4 regions of the Enterococcus sp. AZ128 genome follow, and region 1 is predicted to be linked to each of the others. Evidence: riboswitches for the same ligand, from Rfam matches in the RefSeq annotation. Region 1 holds a riboswitch; each other region holds the start of a gene.
The links. A riboswitch is a leader RNA that binds a small molecule or an ion and turns the genes downstream of it on or off. The one in region 1 is predicted to bind magnesium.

Region 1 (2,205 bases):
TAGCTAAACCTATATCGAAGGATGTTTTTCCTCGCTTCGAGGTTGCATTTTTTGCGATATCACCAAAGAATGTTTGTTGTCCTGTTTTTAATATGATCGCTTTTCCTTGACCACTCAACACATCTGTTCCCATAAAAACTAGGTTTGTTAAATCCAATGCTGTTGTTTCTTCTGTTAGTAGTGTATCTTTCGCAAGGTACTTTTCGACAGGCATTGATTCTCCCGTTAACGATGATTGATTGACGAATAAGTCTTTCGTCCAAATTAGAACAGCATCCGCTGGGATCATGTCACCAGTCGCTAACGTCAAAATGTCACCAGGTACTACTTCGTCCATCGGGATTTCCTTCGTTTCACCATTTCGAGTGATCGCCGCTGTATTTTCGATCATTTCCTTTAATTCGATACTAGCTTTTTGAGAACGATATTCTTGAATAAACGTAATCAAAACACTAGCCAAAATCATAAGCGTCATCACTACTGCTGCTTCAATATCCTTTGTCAGCACTGAAACAATCGCTAAAAGAGCTAAAACATAAACAAACGGATCGTTAAAAGCTTGTAAAAATAATAAAATTCCAGGTGTTGGTTTTTGCGCAGAAACTTCATTTGGACCATATTCCTCCAAACGGCTTTCCGCATCTTCTTCGGACAGACCCTGCATTGATGTCCGCAGATTTAAGAAGAGGTCGCGATCAGATAAAATCGCTAATTTCTTTAGTTCTTGATCTTTATTGATTTTGCGAGCAAGAAGGTTTTTTTTGTTCATCATAGTTTTTCCTCCTAAATTTCTGGACAACCAAAGTCACCCCATTATATTCAATCTTCGGTCGACTATCCTCATGGTCCATCTTCCTCACATCCTTTCAATTGTTTGAATAACTCCAAAATATTTTATAGGGTTAATCGTTCGCTCAAAACTTTAAAATTACAATTCCCATATAATAGAAAATGATTTTAGTTTTGTACGCTTATCATCCAATTACGCCTTAGCCCAATATCAAGTCTAATTATTTATCCTTATTGTAGTTGCAAAAATCTAGTCACGGACTATCAAAAAACGCGCACTCGAAAATGAGCACGCGCGAAAATCCATTCATGTTCATCGTCGAGCTTTAGCACTATAGGGCGTAGACAAAATCTGTCAGCTACGTTATGAATCACCTTCACGATGATCCCTGTTCTACCCATTGGCGTCTCTCGACATTTTTGGGCAGCAGCCTGTGTCCATATAGGAGCCTCACCTAACAATTATTCTTATTTACATTTCTACTATATGTTACTTACTTTCCAGTGTCAAACTTTAGCTCAAAAGAATTTATTTATTTTCAGAAACTCATCTATTTTCTTGTTTGGTTTGTTACTGAAGTAGTCTGCAAATTTTTTACTCCAAAGTTTTGTTTCACGAGCTTCAGCAAATTTTTCCATCGTTTGATCATATTCATTAATCAATTTATAGTCATAATCTTGATAAGTGTCAAAATGAATGACAGCCTTTTCAGGTAAACGAGGCTTGATCCTCATTTCCACAGTTGGTTTACCAATACTTAAACCAGCAACCGGAAATACATATTCGGGAAGTTTAAGCAATTTACTTACTTCCAATATATCTTTTCTAATTGATCCTACTACTACAGAACCCAATCCAAGAGCCTCCGTTGCAATTACTGCATTTTCTAATGCTAAAGCGGTATCTGTAATCGCAGTAATCAATGGATCTAGTCCTTTGTTGATAAAATAATCGACCCCATAATGCTCCGCTACTTTTTGTGTGCGTTTCAAATCTGCCACAAAAATCAGAAAGACTGAACTATGTAACATATGAGGGTTCCCAGGATTCAACGCAACAAGTCTTTTGCGTATTTCAAGATCTTTTACTACAACGATGCTGTACATTTGCCCGTTCATCCAACTTGGTGCTTGACGACTAGCTTGTAAAATCTTTTCTAAGTCGGTATCTGGCAATTGATAACCTTCATCAAAATTTCGATAAGTTCTGTGCTTCTTCATAATCTCTAATGCGTCCATTTAGCTCCTCCTTAGTTCCTTTGAAATAGCCTGCAATTTTATAAATAATTGTTTTTGCGTTTGTTCTGTTAACCGAGTGTAATTTATCCTCATCGCCATTGTATCATTACTAAATAGAAATGCAGGAGCAACCAATAATTTTTCTTCCAGAAAAAAATCCCAGTCTGTTCTAGTTAA
Region 2 (2,205 bases), on a different contig from region 1:
TATTTGTCCAGCGACCGAATGAGTGGTAGAAAATGCTTCTGAGCTAGGAATTAATCCCTGAAAAACAGCGTGCCATTCCGGTTTTGACAGAGCGACTTGATAGGCGAAAATGATAAAAATGACGACAATCAACGCTACAACGATCGCTTCGATCTTTCTAAATCCGATTTTAGTCAATAATAACAGCAGTAAGACATCAAAAACGGTAATGAATACGGCAAGGAACAACGGGATATGAAATAATAAGTACAGTGCGATAGCCCCTCCGATAACTTCTGCGATATCTGTCGCCATGATTGCCAACTCAGTCAAAATCCAAAGGACGATGCCCAATGATTTACTGGTTCTGGCTCGAATCGCCTGTGCCAAGTCCATTTGAGATACAATGCCTAATTTTGCGGACATGTATTGCAGCAGCATCGCAATCAGACTAGAAATGAGAATAATCGACATCAAAAGGTATTGAAAATTTTGTCCTCCAGTAATCGATGTCGACCAGTTTCCAGGGTCCATATAGCCCACAGCGACTAAAGCGCCTGGCCCAGAATAGGCAAATAATGTTTTCAAAAATCCCATATCTTTCGGAACTTCAATCGTGCCATTGATTTCCTCAAGCGACGGCCCATTTGCATATTCCACTAAATGATGCTTCTTGTGCGCCGTGTTTTTATTATTCATCTGTGAATCATTCAAGTAAATACCCTCTTTCAAAATTTATATACAGATTTTTAGGCATACCTAAAATATCGCAAGCTCCATTTTTATGCAATGGCCTGATGTAGATGTACAGAACCTGAAATAATTCGTTGATGAGTATAAACTGTTATGTGAAGCGTATATGTTCTCAAGCGATGCTTCTCAACAGATCCTAGCTTCACCTCAATTTCTAGATAGGGTAATTTCGTTATTTAAACATTGGAAATATTAATGTTATCGTTTTTTTATAAGGTAGGAATTCGCCTTTTCGATTTTATCGTAAAGCCTTTTCCCTAATTTAACAATGCTTATTCTATCTATTCTTTTTTAAATATATTATTAAGAAAAACTATCCGACTGTTTTTATTATCTGGTTCTCGTTATTATATACTCAGCTGACAGCTAGTATAACCTTGTTAGGTGAGGCTTCTATACAAACACAAGCTATTGCGCAGAAACATCGAAAGATGCCAATGTGTAAAACAGGAATTGTCGAATTAAGGCTTTTCTAAAGATAGCTAAGATTGTTCTTTACGTTGTATAGTGCCAAAACTCAGACGATGAGAGGACATTAAAGGATCGCCTTCTTGTTGTGCATAAGAAGGCGATCCTTTTTGTTGATAAAAATTTAGTAACAATGAGAGGAAGTCTTACCATGAAACGATCGCAAAAAATTATTCTGCTTAGTCTCGCCGCGATATTAATGTGCACCATCTCCGTCTCCGCCTATTTCCTATTAGTCAACCAACACTTAAGAAAAACCTTGGACAATGGCTACCATCCGATCAAAAACGAATATCAAACGACAAAAGGACGTGATACGGAATCCTTCTTAGTCATGGGACTCGACAATACTATCGAAAGAAAACTAGGAACAACTAGAACCGATGCGATGATGGTCATTACCGTCAACAACAAAACTAAAAAACTCACCTTTTGCAGCCTACCGCGAGACAGCTTTGTTCCGATCGCTGCCAAAAGCTATCATGGCAATCAACGAATCGAAGCGGCCTACACCTTTAATGGACCAACCGCTTCTGTTAATACGGTGGAAAAATTATTGAAGATCCCGATAGACCATTACTGTGTATTTAATTTTCTGTCCTTCATTAAGTTCATTGACGCAATTGACGGAATCGACATCAATGTCCAACATTCCTTTGACGGCGTTACAAAAGATGGGCCCGGATCAATCCATTTCGATGAAGGAAAACAGCATGTTGACGGTACAAAAGCACTTTCCTACGCTCGTGAACGCCATAGTGATAACGATATAATGAGGGGCTTTCGTCAACAGGAGATCATTCAATCCGTCGGCAAAAAATTAAAATCAAAGACGGCTGTTAAAAATTTGACAGGAATCATTGATTCTTTTGATAATAATATTCAAACCGATATCACAACAGACCAGCTGATAGATCTAATAAAAAACGGGTTGACTTATAACAGCTATGGGAAACAACAGCTCACCTTTGATTGGCGAACCTTCAGTAATCAAGGACGCAGTAT
Region 3 (2,205 bases), on a different contig from region 1:
ACAACAATTCCTTTTCAATGGCATGAATCACAAACACCGCTTTTTTCTCATTCAACCATTTATGAATTCCTAGACTATCATGGCAATAAAGATATTCAGGGTCAATGTTAAAATAATCAGCCGTTCTTCGCGTCAATTGCTGATGACCGAGGTGATCAGTCAAAACAATAAAAGGAATTTTTTCCAGATCCTCAGCGGCTGCCTGCCTCAGTTCATTCTCTGCTAAAGATTCATTAGCGGCGAGCAATATTTTTGAGCGAATCAGAGAGGTCCGTTCAAATTGCGGGTCATCAACCACACTGCTGGTTATTACTAAATCGACTTCCTTTTGCTTCAGCTGATTCAACAATTCTAAAGGGGCGGCATTGACATAGTTGATCGTATAGCTGTCATTGCTGCACGCACACTCCCCTGCTTCAAATATCAAAACAGAATCGCTGATCCCTACTTTAAAGGACGGACGATCAATCATTTGATAAAGAGGGAATTGAATCTTTTTGGCCTCCTCTATGATTCGTTTTACAAAAGGCAGAATTTTTTCGCCTTCTTCACTCAAAACTAACTTCTTCCCATGACGTGTAAATAGATCATAGCCAAGCTCAGTCTCAAGACTTTTAAGAGCCGAGCTCAAAGAGGAGATTCCGATATACAACTCCTGCGAAGCTTTTGAGAGGCTGTTGTATTTAGCGATAATGTAGAAATACTCTAATTTCTCAATCGACATTTTTTTCACATCCCTGCTGCAAATTTTAGGTTAACCTAATCTTGCTCCTGTGACTGTCTTTTAGGCAAGTAAAAACATTAAATAACAATCATTCTTCAACGGAGGTTAACTATTATTGGATTCCTATCGCTAAATCAGGAGGAACGATTACGCATCTTAATAATCTGGAAAGCATTTCTAAAAAGAGCGAAAAGCTGCTAAAAAGCTTTATTAATAAGGCTGCTTCCCTTTCATCTATTCATTGCCGGCCTGAGTGACAATTGATTTATCACTTTTCACGAGTATGATGAGTTTGCACAATAAAATATAATCATATTAGGTGAGGTTACTCTGAAGAACACAGGTTATCGCTCGGAAATGTCGAGAGACAGTAACGAGTAAAGCAGGGATTGTCGAATTAAGGCTTTCCCAAGATAACTAGAAGATCCCTTTCTTACGTCTCAGAAAGCCAAAGCTCAATTAACGTGATTTCCTTATAGACTTGTTCATTTATTCGGCGACCTCCTTAATATGATTATTTAGGAGGTTTTTTACATTGAAAGTTTTAAACGTATCATCTAAGCAAAATGAACGGATCACAAAAATCGTCGGAAATATCACCTTCCTGTTCATTTTGGCCCTTTTTGCATTCATTCTTATCTTTTCTCTGATAAAAATGAATCGCCCGCTTCACACCTTACCCTCGGAGGAGTTCTTAGCGACAGCAAACAAGCAGAATGACTTTTTATCTGTCGCAAATCTTGGCTATTTTTCCATTCGAACGATGTTTCGAATGATTGTCGGGATGCTTTGGTCCTTCCTGTTCTCCTTTGTTTTCGGCCTTCTGGCGGTAAAGTACAAGACCGCTAGAAGGATCATCCTGCCATTGGTCAATTTTCTTGAATCCGTACCATTATTAGGGTTCTTAACGTTTACGACTGCCTGGCTGTTGGGGTTATTTCCAGAAAATGTGCTGGGTGCTGAATGTGTCGCCGTCTTTGCGGTTTTCACTGGTCAGGCGTGGAACATCATGTTGACCCTGTATCAAATCATGGAGGTTATTCCTTCTGATTTGTCTAATGTCACAGAGCAATTCAAATACAATCCCTGGGGAAAATTTTGGCGACTTGAATTTGTTTATGCCATTCCGGGATTGCTTTGGAACGTGATTATTTCTCAAACAGCGGCTTGGTTTGCTTTGGTTGCTAGTGAACAGGCATCTGTCGCTCTTCCCAAAGATACAACGCTTTTTTTACCAGGAATCGGTTCGTATATTCAAATTGCGTTGGAACGTGCTGATTTCAAGGCTTGTCTATGGGCAGTTCTAGCCTTATTGCTGAATGTAGTGATCCTGAATTTTTTGGTATTTCAGCCCTTGGTTCGGGCAACATATTACTTCAAATATGAGACAGACGTTGAAAGTACGACGCCGCCTAAATCGATCGTTTATCACCTGTTGAAAAACGCAACATTGACCAAGCAATTTTCAAAAGCTTTTGCGA
Region 4 (2,205 bases), 320 kb from region 1:
TTCTTCCTTGATAATCTGGATGAATAGCCACTTGCTTTATTTGAATGCAGTTTGAAGAACAGGGATGCATTAGTAAAGTACCTACTGTCACGCCATCCCGCTTGATTACCAAGTGAATGTCGTTTATCTCACTAATAGGCGAGGCTGTCAAATAGGGTTGCCCCGCGCTAGCTCTCAATAACTCGTTTCGCAGAATAATCGCTTCCCGATAAGTTCGACTATCCCATCTAACTATAGTAAACACTGTTTTACCACGTTTCTTCCTCCTTTATTAGCTGATAAACTTCAAGTACCTCTTTGTTTCTCGATAAATGAGCAATGATTTCCTTCATTGCCAGATCCATATTTGAAGCGGGTTCAAGCTCAACTTGTAGTTGAACCATATCTCCGGCAAGGTCTTGACATACAAAATGACAGAATGATAAATAATACCGATCTAATTGAGCGATAGTTTCTGTTCTTAGCGAAACTTCGGACGAATTTTTACCTGTAATGATCAAAAAGGAATTTTGCACGTTATCTATAGTATCAGGTCGATATACTTCCGCAATTTGATCAAATCGATGAGAAATAAAACGTATCACAATGTTAACAAAAGTGATCACAATTGCTGCCAAGAAACCTTCTTTAATCGATCCCGCACCAATCATTACTCCTACTGCAGCTGTACACCAAAGTGTCGCAGCAGTATTTAAACCTGTAACGCTAAAACCATCCCGTAAAATGATTCCCCCTGCCAAAAAACCTATCCCACTAACTACTTGTGCTGCTATTCTTGTTGGGCTAGTATCTGTCGTAAATGTCGAAGACAAAGAAACAAAAATTGTTGCCCCCAGTGAAACTAAAACCATCGTACGTACTCCAGCTAGTTTTTTTCGCCATTGACGTTCAATTCCAATCAATCCACCTGCCAATACACTCATAAACAACATAATTAAAAATCCATAGCATCACTTCCTCTCTAGATTATTAAAAATAAAAATGAATATGTTAAATAAAAAAACGGTTTTTCGCACAAAAACTCCGCGAAAAACCGTTCTAAAATCATCAAATCACATGACAAAATAAGACGTCGATCTAATCGTTGAGTTTTGGCACTATACAACGTAAAGACAAACATCTTAGCTACCTTAAGAAAAGCCTTGTATTCGACAATCCCTGTTCTACCCATTGGCGTCTCTCGACATTTTTGGGCAGTAGCCTATGTTTGCATAGGAGCCTCACCTAACAAATCATATTTTATTTTCATGGAAATAGTAACAAAATGAATTAGCTCTGTCAACAAATAGTTTTAGACTTGTAGGGACCTACAACAGTTTAGTTAACAGTCGGTTAGATTACTTATTTTCTTCGCCTCAAATTGTCGAGGAGTCATCATAAATTTTGTATGGATTCTTTTATTTGGATAGTAGTCCTCTAAATAATCTTGAATCAACACCTTCATCTCTATTTTACTTTTATGCTTGTTGGGTTCGATTAATTCTCGTTTGATTGATCATTCGATTACCGGCATCGTTAATATGAGTCCCAGGTTGGCTCATTGAATGTGTGATGTGGTGGTCGGTCAACAGCTCTTGATAGCCAAGAGACCGGTATTGGCTACCTCTACCGGAATAAATTACCGTAGGCAATTCTCCTTTATAAATTTGTAATGGATGGATGACAATTTCTTTTTTCATGTTTGAATCCACCATATAGCAACGTGGATTACGAGTTGCTATATGGTGGACAAATAGAGACGACAGTGATTACAAGGAATGTAAGTAATATCTGTCACCCAAACAGCATCGATTTGGCTCTGTTCAAATTGTCGATTCAATAAATTTTCTTTTACTATTTCTTCAATTGCTTTTACTCTACCATAAAAAGATTTGCGTCGATGAAATCCTTTTGCGCATAAATTCATTCCACGCATAAGGACAGCCACAACACGTTTATTGGTTTCGACTCCTTCATCATAAAATTGATAAATTTTTTAAAATATTGTCGTTTTCATTTTTCAAGGACTTTATCGAAATAGTTAGTACCACTACTTCTTTATTATGTCTCAACTACGACATATTGTACAAGTTTACAATAATTGGTTACCTATATACTTTTTGAACTCATCTTAGAACGTTATTCGCAATTGGTAATCTTCCAGTTTTCTCCTTTAGATAACAATAAGTTATATTGAAAATCATGAGTCACCTTTTCAACATCATC

Region 2: linked by a shared signal. The riboswitch ahead of IGI38_RS17235 (LCP family protein) and the one ahead of mgtA (magnesium-translocating P-type ATPase) in region 1 are both predicted to bind magnesium.
Region 3: linked by a shared signal. The riboswitch ahead of IGI38_RS17225 (ABC transporter permease subunit) and the one ahead of mgtA (magnesium-translocating P-type ATPase) in region 1 are both predicted to bind magnesium.
Region 4: linked by a shared signal. The riboswitch ahead of IGI38_RS06865 (MgtC/SapB family protein) and the one ahead of mgtA (magnesium-translocating P-type ATPase) in region 1 are both predicted to bind magnesium.

What each region holds. Positions count from the first base shown of each region.
Region 1 covers NZ_JBIORZ010000001.1:1,083,163-1,085,367, reverse strand. The annotation lists gene mgtA (magnesium-translocating P-type ATPase) at 1-769, opposite strand, end outside; M-box (ykoK) riboswitch at 1,095-1,259, opposite strand; gene IGI38_RS05320 (nitroreductase family protein) at 1,309-2,028, opposite strand; gene IGI38_RS05315 (PLP-dependent aminotransferase family protein) at 2,029-2,205, opposite strand, start outside.
Region 2 covers NZ_JBIORZ010000002.1:1,136,177-1,138,381, reverse strand. The annotation lists gene IGI38_RS17240 (Nramp family divalent metal transporter) at 1-678, opposite strand, end outside; M-box (ykoK) riboswitch at 1,102-1,270, shown strand; gene IGI38_RS17235 (LCP family protein) at 1,352-2,205, shown strand, end outside.
Region 3 covers NZ_JBIORZ010000002.1:1,133,411-1,135,615, reverse strand. The annotation lists gene IGI38_RS17230 (LysR family transcriptional regulator) at 1-724, opposite strand, end outside; M-box (ykoK) riboswitch at 1,029-1,198, shown strand; gene IGI38_RS17225 (ABC transporter permease subunit) at 1,380-2,205, shown strand, end outside.
Region 4 covers NZ_JBIORZ010000001.1:1,403,657-1,405,861, forward strand. The annotation lists gene IGI38_RS06860 (GNAT family N-acetyltransferase) at 1-244, opposite strand, end outside; gene IGI38_RS06865 (MgtC/SapB family protein) at 249-932, opposite strand; M-box (ykoK) riboswitch at 1,070-1,239, opposite strand; gene IGI38_RS06870 (hypothetical protein) at 1,322-1,444, opposite strand; gene IGI38_RS06875 (hypothetical protein) at 1,458-1,694, opposite strand; gene IGI38_RS06880 (conjugal transfer protein) at 2,119-2,205, opposite strand, start outside.